Regions from separate parts of the Sphaerisporangium sp. NPDC049457 genome, predicted to be linked through region 2. Evidence: riboswitches for the same ligand, from Rfam matches in the RefSeq annotation. Region 2 holds a riboswitch; the other holds the start of a gene.
What was found. A riboswitch is a leader RNA that binds a small molecule or an ion and turns the genes downstream of it on or off. The one in region 2 is predicted to bind cyclic di-AMP.

Region 1 (5,411 bases), on a different contig from region 2:
TGGACGGCGAAGCTCTTGAGCCGGTCGGCCGACCACGCGGGCCAGTGCTGGGTGGACAGGCCGTACTGGCGCAGGCGGGTCTCGTACCACATGCCGAGCGGCCACTTGATCGCCAGGCTGACGGCGGAGAGGGCGACGACGCCGAGCAGCGCGCGCAGCCACCACGGCCCTTGGATGCGTTCCACGACCCACGCGCCGGCCGGGGTCGCGACCAGCACGCCGGCGACGGCGAGCGTCACCGCCAGCGACAGGTACACCGGCACGTTGACGGCGGCGTCGAAGGCGTCGGCGCGCGCGATCTGTGCCGCGGTGAAGTCGCGCGCGGGGTCGGGCGCGACGGCGGGGGCGGAGGCGGGCAGCGGGCGCCACGGCGTGGTGACGGCGACCACGGCCGCCAGCGCCGCGCCGAGCACGACCAGAGCGGCGCCGGCCGCGCGCGACCCCGGGCCGGCGCCCGCGCGGGCGTCCTCGGCCGGCTCCGCCACGCGATCGGCCCCGTCGTTTCCGTGCATGCTCTCCCCTGCCCCGTCACCGCGCCCGTGATCACCGAAGCTGGGCTCGGACGTACTGTCGCCAGGCGGCGGTGAACTCCGCGAGGCTCATGCGGAGCGTACGGGACAGCGCCGCTCGCACGTCGCCGTGCCTGGACTCACGGTAGAGGGTCACCAGGGCGCGCTCGCCGAAGCGCCCCGCGACATACCGGCAGGCGAGCCAGGCCTCCTCGTACGCCTGGGCGAGCCGCGCCGAGCCGGCGGCGAACGCGTCCGGGCCGGGAAGCTCCGAGGGCGTCCGCCCGGCGCGCACCTCGCCGGCCAGCTCGGCGGCGGCGCGGCGCACCGGGATGCCGGCGTCGAGGTAGCCCACGTAGTCGGCGAACCCCTCCACCAGCCACTTCGGGGTGCGCCCGTCGAGCGCCGCTCCGGTGGCGAGGTGGGTGATCTCGTGGGCGAGCACGACGTCGCGTCCCACCTCGCTGAGCCGGGCGAACGACCGCGGCTCGACGATCACCCGGTCGGCGCCCGCCACCGCCGCGAGGCCGCTCACCGACGCCGGGGCGGCCAGCACGGCCGCCTGCGCGGTGGTCGCGGGCACCAGGACCAGCGGGCGCACCGGACCGGCGACGCGGGCCACGAGCAGACTCGCGCGGTCGGCCCGGCGCGCCAGGTCGGCAGGCCCGGACAGGCCCGCCCCCGGCGCCAGGACCACCAGCGAGCGCTCGCCGTGGAACGTCCGCGCGCCGGACCAGATCTCGGGATGCTCCCTGATCACCGCCCGCGCCCGCCGCCCGAGGTCGTCGCCGGCGGCGACGGGACCGGTCAGCACGGCCAGCAGCCCCGCCAGGACGGCCCAGAGCCACACGACGCGCATGCGGGCAATCTACCTGCTCGCTCTCGCCCCATATCGGTATGGCGGGGGCGTGGACGTGCGAAAGCCCCGGCCGCCTCGAGGGGGAGAGACGGACGGGGCCTTCACGACCTCGCGGCCGGGGGACGGACCGCTCTGGTCGACCGGCGGTGGGGGCACCGACCGGGCAGAGTCGCGGCGCCGGGGAGCGCTCGGGGTCAGGCGGCGGGGCGGACGGCTCCGACGAACGACGCCTTGCGGTAGCCGGCCAGCTTGTCGATCCGCACCCGCGCGCCGCTGTGCGGGGAGTGGATCATCTTGCCGTGCCCGACGTACATGCCGACGTGGCCGAGCCCGTAGAAGAACATCAGATCGCCCGGCTTGAGGTGCTTCCAGGAGATCTTCTTCCGAACCGAGCGGAACTGGCCGGCCGCGACGCGGGGCAGCTTCACGCCGGCCTTGCGCCAGGAGTACACCATCAGGCCGGAGCAGTCGAACGCTCCCGGGCCGCTGGCGCCCCAGCGGTAGGGGTCGCCGATCTGCTTCTTGGCCACCGCGACGGCGGTGTGCGCCTTGATCCGCTGCCGCGCCGCCCGGCTGAGCTTCGCGGTGCTCTTGCTCTTGCTCTTGGCCGTGCTGGAGGTGGTGGCGGAGCCGCTCGCCTCGCTCACCGTGGCGGAGCCGGTGGGCTCCTCCGCCCCGGTGATGCTCGGCGTCTCGATCAGCCCGGCGGGGCCGTAGACGTCGGACGGTCCCGAAGAGCTCTGAGCGGTGGTCGCCGTGGTGGCGTCAGCCGCCGTCGCCTGTGTCGCGACGGCCCCCACGGAGGCCGTCATGGTGAGTGCCACACCGCTGAGAGAGAAGCGGGCAATGCGCGACAGACGAGGGTTCTGGGTGGTGCTGGACAGGATCGCTCCTTGATTCTTCCACTCATGCCTACCGGGTTAGCTGACGGATTCGGGCCTGGAAGCAGCCCTACGACGTCATAGACGTCGATTCACCCCTGATCCCGAAAAAAAGGATCTATTGGGTCCCCGGTTCCGTGCTCCTTGCCGCACGGATTCGGCAGGTCACCGCCCCTGGGGGCCTGGTTCACGCCTGAATCAGGCGACGGTGACCGCTGGATTGTGGTACTGAACCCGGACCGGTGAGACCGGCCCGGTTCGCGACGGCATGGCGTGCTCGCCGCGGCCCAGAAGTTACCCAGATCCTCAAATTGAGGCAAAGCCATGACAAAGAGTCATAGATCAAATAAGCGACTTGTAAATCACGGAACCCCTGCACAACAAGGGCATCTGTTACCCGAATGTGATTCCCCTCACACACCTCGAAACGTGACCCGCACTGAGTCACATCAGTCACTCCTGTCACAGCTGTCGCGAGCGATCTGAGCGAGGAACGGTCCACGCGGGGCGCGGACGGTGGCCGAGAGGTGACCGTGGGCGACGACTCCGGCAGGTGCGCGACACCTATTCCGCAACAGCCGTTGGACAACGACTACTGCGCAATGCTCATTACGCAAGAGTCATTGCACAAAGTCGATTGCGTATGCCAGGGTGAGGTCATGGCGAACCAAGAAGTACGACAGATCACCGACTCACGCGTGCTGGCCGCCCTGTCGCATCCCATGAGGAGGCGGCTGATGGACGCGCTGAAGGTCTACGGCCCCTGCACCGCGAGCATGCTGGCCGAGCACACCGGCCAGGCCGTCGCCAACGCCAGCCACCATCTGCGCGTCCTCGCCACGAGCGGCCTGATCGAGGAAGCGCCCGAGCTGGCCCGCGACCGGCGTGAGCGATGGTGGCGGCTCGTCTCGGCGGAGATGCGCTGGACCGAGTCGGACTTCGACGGCGACCCGGCCACCGCCGCCATCGCCAGCGCGGCCGCGTCCATCAACCTCGACCACCACGTCAACATGGTCCGCGCCTGGTACGCCGCGAGCGACGAGACGCGGCAGGCCTGGCAGGACGCCCCGTTCTCCGCCGACAAGTGGCTGCGGCTCACCCCGGAGGAGCTTGCCGAGTTCGAGGAGCAGTTCCTCGAACTGCTCAGCCGCTGGGGCTCCCGCGAGATCCCCGACGACGGACGCGACCGCGAGCCGGTCTTCGTCTTCGCCTTCGCCGTCCCGGCGCGGCCATGAGCGCCCTCACCGCCGACCCCGGCGCCGCGCCGAAGGCACGCGGCCGCCGTGGCGGGTTGCTGCGCCACCGCGATTTCCGGCTGCTGTGGGCCGGCGAGACCACGAGCGGCCTCGGCAGCGCCCTGACCTCGGTCGCGCTGCCGCTGGTCGCGATCACGGTCCTGCGCGCGAGCACGTTCGAGGTGGCGCTGCTGTCCGCCGCGGCGTGGATCCCCTGGCTGATCATCGGCCTGCCCGCCGGGGCCTGGGTCGACCGGCTGCCGCGCAGGCCCATCATGCTCGCCTGCGACGCCGCCTCGTTCCTGTTGTTCCTCAGCGTGCCGGCGGCGGCCTGGCTGGGCCTGCTCACCATCGGCCACCTGCTGGCGGTCGCGTTGCTGACCGGCACGGCGAAGGTGTTCTTCCAGACGGCCTACCAGGTGTACCTGCCGGCCGTCGTGGGCCCGGCCGACCTGCCTGAGGGCAACGCCAAGCTCCAGGGCGGCGAGTCGGCCGTCCAGGTGGTGGGCCCCGGCGTCGCGGGCCTCGTCGCCCAGGCGTTCGGCGCGGTCGCCGCCCTGGTCGGCGACGCGGTGAGCTTCCTGGTCTCGGCCCTCTGCCTGCTCGGCATCAGGGCCCGGGAGACCCCGGCCCGCAGGGAGCGGCGGACGACCACGCTGCGGCACGAGATCGGCGAGGGGATGCGCTTCGTCCTGCGCGACCCCTATCTGCGGGTGCTCACCGTCTTCGGCGCCGCGAGCAACCTCGGCCTGATGGGGTACCAGGCCATCCTCGTGGTCTTCCTGGTGCGCGAAATCGGCGTGAGCCCCGGAACGGTGGGCGGGCTGCTGGCCGCGATGTCCCTGGGCGGCGTGGCCGGCGCGGCGTGCGCCACCCTCCTGTGCCGGCGTTTCGGCAGCGCCCGCGCCATGATCGGCTGCGAGCTGCTCGGCGCGCCGTTCGGGCTGCTCATCCCACTGGCGAACCGCGGGGGCGGGCTGGCGCTCGCGGTGGCGGGCGGGTTCGTCGTCGTCGCGGGGGTCGTGGCGGGCAACGTCATCAAGGCGAGTTTCCGGCAGACCTACACTCCCCCGCATCTGCTTGGGCGGGTGTCGGTGAGCATGCAGTTCGTCAACTACGGCACCATCCCCCTCGGCGCGCTCCTCGGCGGGGCGCTCGGCGGCGCCATCGGCACCCGCGCGTCAATGTGGGTCTTCATGGCCATGCTCGCCCTGACGGGCCTGATCCTGCTGACCGGCCCCCTCAAGCGCCGCCGCGACCTCCCCTCCTCCCCCGGCCTGACGGCCCCGGGCGCCGGTCAGGGGCGGACGGCGCCGATGATGCCCCGGTAGCTGGAGAGCGGCACGACCTTCACGACGTCCCCGGTGCGCGGCGCGTGGACCATCTTGCCGCCGCCCGCGTACATCCCGACGTGACCGAGGCCGCCGTTGAAGAGCAGGTCGCCCGGCTGCAGGGCGTTCAGCGGAACCCTGCGGGAGGCGCCCCAGGAGTACTGCTGGGCGGCGGTGCGGGGCAGGCTGACCCCCGCGGCCCGCCAGGACGCCTGGGTGAGGCCCGAGCAGTCCCACGCGCCCGGGCCGGTGCCGCCGTAGCGGTAGGGCTTGCCGACCTGGGCGAAGGCGAACTGCAGCGCCGCACGGGCGTTGCCGGAGGCCGGTCCGGTGTACTTGATGCCGAGACTGTTGGGATTGCCGGCGTTGTAGGCGTTGAGCCGGCGAAGCAGCCGCTCTTGCTCCCCGACCAGCTTCTCGACGTCCTTCTTCTGCTTGCGCAGGTCGTCCAGGAGCTTGACGGCCTTGTCGTAGGCGCCCTTGGCCTTGTCGCGCTGACCTTTGAGCGAGTGGGTGGCCTGCTCGTACTCGGTGATCGTCCGCGACCGGCCCGCCGACATCTGGTCCACGGACGCCAGCCCCGCGAGCAGCGACTC
Region 2 (5,411 bases):
GAGGACGCCCCCTGCGCGGCGATGCGCAGAACGTCCTGCTCGCGAGGGGTGAGGGGGTTGTCGGCCGAAGTGAGGGCGGCGATGGCCAGGTCGGAGTCGACGGCCTTGCGTCCCGAGGCGACCCGGCGGATGCCGTCCGCCAGGTGCTCGGGGGCGACGTTCGTGCTCAGGAAGCCGAGTGCGTGGGCGGCGAAGGCCCGGCGCACCTGCCCGGGGTTCGGCCGGGCCGACAGCAGGACCACCTTGCAGCGGGGGGCCTTCTGGTGCAGGCGCGCGGCAGCGGTGAGCCCGTCGACGTCGGGAAGGTCAACGTCGATCACCGCCACATCGGGCGCGAGCTCCATGGCTGCCGGCACGATGTATTCGCCGGAGGCGACGTCGGCGATCACCATGAGATCTTTCTCGCCGTTCAGCGAGGCCACGAGGCCCCGCCGCACGAGCGGGAGATGTTCGGCAACCAGGATGCGTATCAAGGTGCTCCCTTGGGGCCTTGGAACAGATCCGGCAAATTATGCTTCGCCAGCTCATATCCCACGGTGTCTACATGATTGCTTACCGTCAATGCAGTCTCCCGATTCGCTCCACCGCGCGCAAGTCACTCCTACGCTTGGTCGTTGAGAGTTGTATTCCGGGGGAGACCGAAGTCCTCGCGCGTTCGGTTACGCTCGGAAGGGGCAATCCAAACAGAAGGCATCTTCTCCGCAGGTGGGGGTAGCACGTATGAGCTGGCTCGTCGTGGCCGGGTTTCTCATCTTCTTCGTCGGGATGGCCTTGTCCATTGCCCTCCACGAGTTGGGCCATCTGGTGCCCGCCAAGTACTACGGCGTCAAGGTGACGCAGTACATGGTCGGTTTCGGGCCGACCCTGTGGTCGCGCCGCCGGGGCGATACCGAATACGGCCTCAAGTGGATTCCACTGGGCGGCTACATCCGTATGATCGGCCCCCTGCCCCCGAGGCCCACCGACGATCCGAACAAACTGCGCAACATGTCCACAGGCCCGTGGCAAGGGCTCATCGAGAGCGCCCGGCAGGCATCGCTGGAGGAGGTCAAGCCCGGCGACGCCGACCGCGTCCTGTACCGCAAGCCCTGGTGGCAGCGAGTCGTCATCTTCACCGGCGGCCCCGCCATGAACTTCCTGCTGGCCTTCGCGCTGTTCGCGGTCGTCCTGATGGGCTTCGGCATCTCGGTGCCCAAGCCCGCCGTCGGCGAGGTCTCCAAGTGCGTCATCACCGTGGCCGAGCAGGAGAAGGGCCGGCAGTGCACGCCGGCGCACCGGCCCACCCCCGCGGCGGTCGCCGGCCTGCGGGCCAACGACAAGATCGTGTCGTTCGGCGGCAAGCCGGTGCGGTCGTGGGAGGACGCCACCGCGCTGATCCGCGCCCACGGCGCCGGCCCGGTCGCGATCGGCATCGAGCGTGACGGCAGGCCGATGACGCTGAACACCACCCTCATCGCGCAGGACCGCCCCTCCCTCGACGATCCCACCAAGCTGGACAAGAACGTCGGTTTCCTCGGCATCACCCCCGTCTTCGTCGTGGAGAAGCAGGGGCCGGGCTACGTCTTCGGCTTCATGGTGGACCTGGTCCAGCGCAGCGCCGACGCGCTGCTGCACATGCCCCAGAAGCTCGTCGGGGTATGGCAGGCGGCCTTCGGCGGCGCCGAGCGCGACCTCGACAGCCCGCAGAGCGTCGTCGGCGCCGGGCGCCTCGGCGGCCAGATCGCCGCCGCGGCCATCCCGCTGGAGAACAAGATCGCCGGGTTCATCCAGCTGCTCGCGGGGTTCAACCTCGCCGTCGGCATGTTCAACCTGATCCCGCTGCTGCCGCTGGACGGCGGTCAGATCGCCGGTGGTCTGTGGGAGGGGTTCAAGCGCGGGTACGCCCGGGTGCGCCGCCGGCCGATGCCGGGTCATGTGGACATCGCCAAGGCGCTCCCGCTGACGTACGCGGTGGCGCTCATGCTGGTGGCCATGGGCACCTTGCTCATCTACGCCGACATCGTCAACCCCATCCGGCTGCCGGGCTGATCCGCTCAGAGGGGGGTCGCGTGGAGACGTTGGAGGCCCCGGAGGCGCTCGAACGGCTCAGAGCGCTCTGCCTGGCGCTGCCCGAGACCAGCGAGCGGCTGAGCCACGGCGAGCCCACATGGTTCATCCGGGGCAAGAAGACCTTCGTGATGTTCGCCGACCACCACCACGACGACCGCCTGGCCTTCTGGTGCGCGGCCCCGCCCGGCGTACAGGAAGCCCTGGTCGCGGAGGCGCCCGACCGGTTCTTCCGGCCGCCCTACGTGGGTCACAGGGGCTGGCTCGGCGTCTATCTCGACGTGGCGGCCGACTGGGATGAGATCGCCGAGATCGTCACCGACGCCTACCGGCTGGTCGCTCCCAAGAGCCTGCTCGGCCGGCTCGGCTGAGCCCTCGGGCCGCCTGGTCCGGCCGGGCGGCGGGTCACGGAAGTCGCACCTCCAGGCCTGTGTCGAAGTGGAAGTTTCACTCCGCCGCGCCGCCGTGATGCCGTACCCTGACGCCGCCGTCCCGCTCCGGACCCTCAGCCGAGCGGCCGGACGGCTCGCGGCGCCGGCACATCGGCTCGTGGCGCTAGTACATCGAGATGTGCACGTGGTCGAAGTGGTTGGCCGTGATGCCGCCGCGGTTCGCCATCGCGCGCCAGCCGGGGAAACCCAGGTTGTAGATCCGCTGCCGGTAGATCACGTACTTCACGCCCAGCTTGCCGCCGTTCTTGATGGCCCAGGCGGCGACCTGCTCGCCCATCGCGACGCCGGCGGGCGAGGGCATCGCCCCGCCCGAGCTGAGCATGAAGTCGCACGCCCTGCCCAGAGGGTGCTCCCCGCTGTTCTCGGCGCGGTAGCAGCCGACGGGGAAGCGCAACGGAAAGTGGTCCTTGACCTCGGCGCGCATCAGCCGGGTCCGCGGGGTGATGTTGTCGCCGCCGGCGGGCAGCTCGGGAGCCCACGACCCGTTCGCCCGCTTGCCGGGGGCGATGGGGACGAGCCGGTCCAGCTTGTCCTTGATCTGGGCGATGAGCTGCTCGGCGTCCTTGCGCTGCGAGGTCACCTCGACGACGTCCTCGCGCAGGCGGTCGGTGAGCGCGGCCGCGTCGTCGGCGGCCTTCTTGCGGTCGTCGCGGGCGGCTGTGTACTGGCCGATCTTCGCCGCCTGCTCGGCCTGGAGCTGTTCCAGCATCGCCGCGCCGCCGAAGCCGGGGGCCAGGACCTCCCGCATCATGCCGAGGCCGCTGCCCGCCTGGTAGCGCAGCTGGGCGATGTCGCCGACCTGGCCCGCGGACGCGGTCAACGCGGTCTCGGCGGCCTTCAGCCGCTCGCGCGCCGTCTTCTCCTCGGCCTTGGCCTTGGCGACCGCGACGCGCTTTGCGTTGTAGGTGACGATCAGCTTGTCGACCCGCTTGCCGAGCGCGGCCAGCTGCGCCTTGAGCTGTTTCTCGGTGGGCTTGGGGGCGGCGTTCCCCGCCGTTGACGGGCCGAGCACGAGAGCGGCCACGACCAGAGCGCAGGCGGCCACGGAAGCATGGCGACCGGAAGTCGGGGGCAGAGCCCACTCCTCTCCATCTGCCGACCGGGTTAGCTGACGGGTTCGGGCCGGAGTCGCCCTACCACCTGAGTGGATTCACCCCAAGGAACCATTGGGTCCCCGGCTCCCAGGCGGGGCGCCTGGGATTAGGCGGACCGGCCGTTACGGCCGGTGTCTGAAGGATGCTAGTGGTAGATCCGTATATATGGCGACCCCGGGCATTGACGTGTTGTGAGTCACGGCTGTGACCGCAGCATCCGGGCCGCCTCCTCGGGCAGCACGTCGTTGACGAACGCCCCCATCGCCGACTCCGACCCGGCCAGGTACTTCAGCTTCTGCGCCGCCCGCCGGATGCTGAACAGCTGCAGGTGCAGGTAGGCGAGGTCGCGCCCGGTGCGCACCGGCGCCTGGTGCCAGGCCGCGACGTACGGCATCGTCACCCCGAACAGCCCGTCCAGCCGGCGCAGCACGTCGGTGTACAGCGGGCCGAAGGCCGCGCGCTCCTCGGCGTCCAGCTCGCGCAGGTCCGCGGCCTTGCGGTTGAGGTAGACGTGCACCTCGAACGGCCACCGCGCCGCCGCCGGGACGAACGCCGTCCAGTGCTCGTTCGACGCGACGACGCGCGTCTCGGCCTTGCGCTCGGCGGCGAGCACGTCCGCGAACAGATCGCCGCCCGTGCGCTCGCGGTAACGGGCGGCCGAGGCCAGCATCTGCCGCGTGCGCGGCGTCACGTACGGATAGGCGTAGATCTGGCCGTGCGGATGGGCCAGCGTGATGCCGATCTCCGCGCCGCGGTTCTCGAACGGGAAGACCTGCTCCACGCCGGGCAGCAGGGAGAGCCGCTCGGTGCGGTCGGCGAGCGCCAGCAGCACCAGGTCGACCTGCTCGGGCGAGAGCCGGGAGAAGGAGGAGTCGTGGTCGGCGGTGAAGCACACCACCTCGGTGCGGCCGACGCCGGGCCGCACCTCGCTCAGGCCGCCGACGTCCTCGTAGTGGCCGAGATTGAAGCTGAAGGACGGAAAGCGGTTCTCGAACACGGCGACGTCGTAGTCCGCGGCCGGGATCTCCGTGGGGTGGCCCGGCCGCGACGGGCACAACGGGCACTCGTCGGTGGGCGGCAGGAACGTGCGGCTCTGCCGGTGCCCGGCGATCGCGATCCACTCGTCCATCACCGGGTCGTAGCGCAGCTCCGAGGCCGGGGGACGCGCGGGAAGATCCCGGGTGTCGGCCGCGCCGCGGTCGGCGCCGTCACGGCGGTCGAAGTAGATCAGCTCTCGCCCGTCCGCGAGATGGGTGACGGTCCGCTTCATCGGGCCACCTCCTGTCCGGCGGCATCCTGCGCCGCCTGTTCGGTTCTGCCGGCGGCCCGCGCCGCTCGTTCGTCTGTTCCGGCGACGGCCCGCGCCGCCTGTCCCGTCTCCGGGCTCTGTGCCGTCCGGCCCGACGGGACGGCGGGTTCCGCGGCGGCGTCGTGCGCCGCCGTCTGGAGCGTCGTCTCGCCCGGATCGGCCAGCATGAGCGTGCCGGCCTGTTCGGACAGCGCCGACCGCGCCTCCTCGGGCAGGCCGGTATCGCTGACCACCACGTCGGCCTCCTCCAGCCTGGCGATCGTGCTGATGCCGACGGTGCCCCACTTGCTGTGGTCGGCCAGGACGACCAGCCGTTGCGCCGCCGCGACGAGCTCACGGTCGGTCTCGGCCTCCAGGAGGTTGGGCGTGGTGAACCCCGCCCTGACGTTCATGCCGTGCACGCCGAGCATCAGCGTGTCGACGTTGAGCGCGCGGATGGCCGCCACGGCGACCGGGCCCACCAGCGCGTCCGAGGGGGTGCGCTCGCCTCCGGTGAGCACGACGGTCTGG

Region 1: linked by a shared signal. The riboswitch ahead of ACZ6QO_RS14545 (C40 family peptidase) and the one ahead of ACZ6QO_RS32525 (coiled-coil domain-containing protein) in region 2 are both predicted to bind cyclic di-AMP.

Annotation. Positions count from the first base shown of each region.
Region 1 is NZ_JBVJHR010000008.1:111,762-117,172, forward strand. Features, by position in the region: gene ACZ6QO_RS14535 (M48 family metallopeptidase) at 1-512, opposite strand, end outside; gene ACZ6QO_RS14540 (hypothetical protein) at 544-1,368, opposite strand; gene ACZ6QO_RS14545 (C40 family peptidase) at 1,563-2,180, opposite strand; cyclic di-AMP (ydaO/yuaA leader) riboswitch at 2,263-2,422, opposite strand; gene ACZ6QO_RS14550 (ArsR/SmtB family transcription factor) at 2,909-3,484, shown strand; gene ACZ6QO_RS14555 (MFS transporter) at 3,481-4,815, shown strand; gene ACZ6QO_RS14560 (C40 family peptidase) at 4,782-5,411, opposite strand, start outside.
Region 2 is NZ_JBVJHR010000025.1:40,025-45,435, reverse strand. Features, by position in the region: gene ACZ6QO_RS32540 (response regulator) at 1-473, opposite strand, end outside; gene ACZ6QO_RS32535 (M50 family metallopeptidase) at 721-2,028, shown strand; gene ACZ6QO_RS32530 (MmcQ/YjbR family DNA-binding protein) at 2,049-2,417, shown strand; gene ACZ6QO_RS32525 (coiled-coil domain-containing protein) at 2,602-3,543, opposite strand; cyclic di-AMP (ydaO/yuaA leader) riboswitch at 3,578-3,715, opposite strand; gene galT (galactose-1-phosphate uridylyltransferase) at 3,789-4,862, opposite strand; partial or broken gene ACZ6QO_RS32515 (DeoR/GlpR family DNA-binding transcription regulator) at 5,057-5,411, opposite strand, start outside.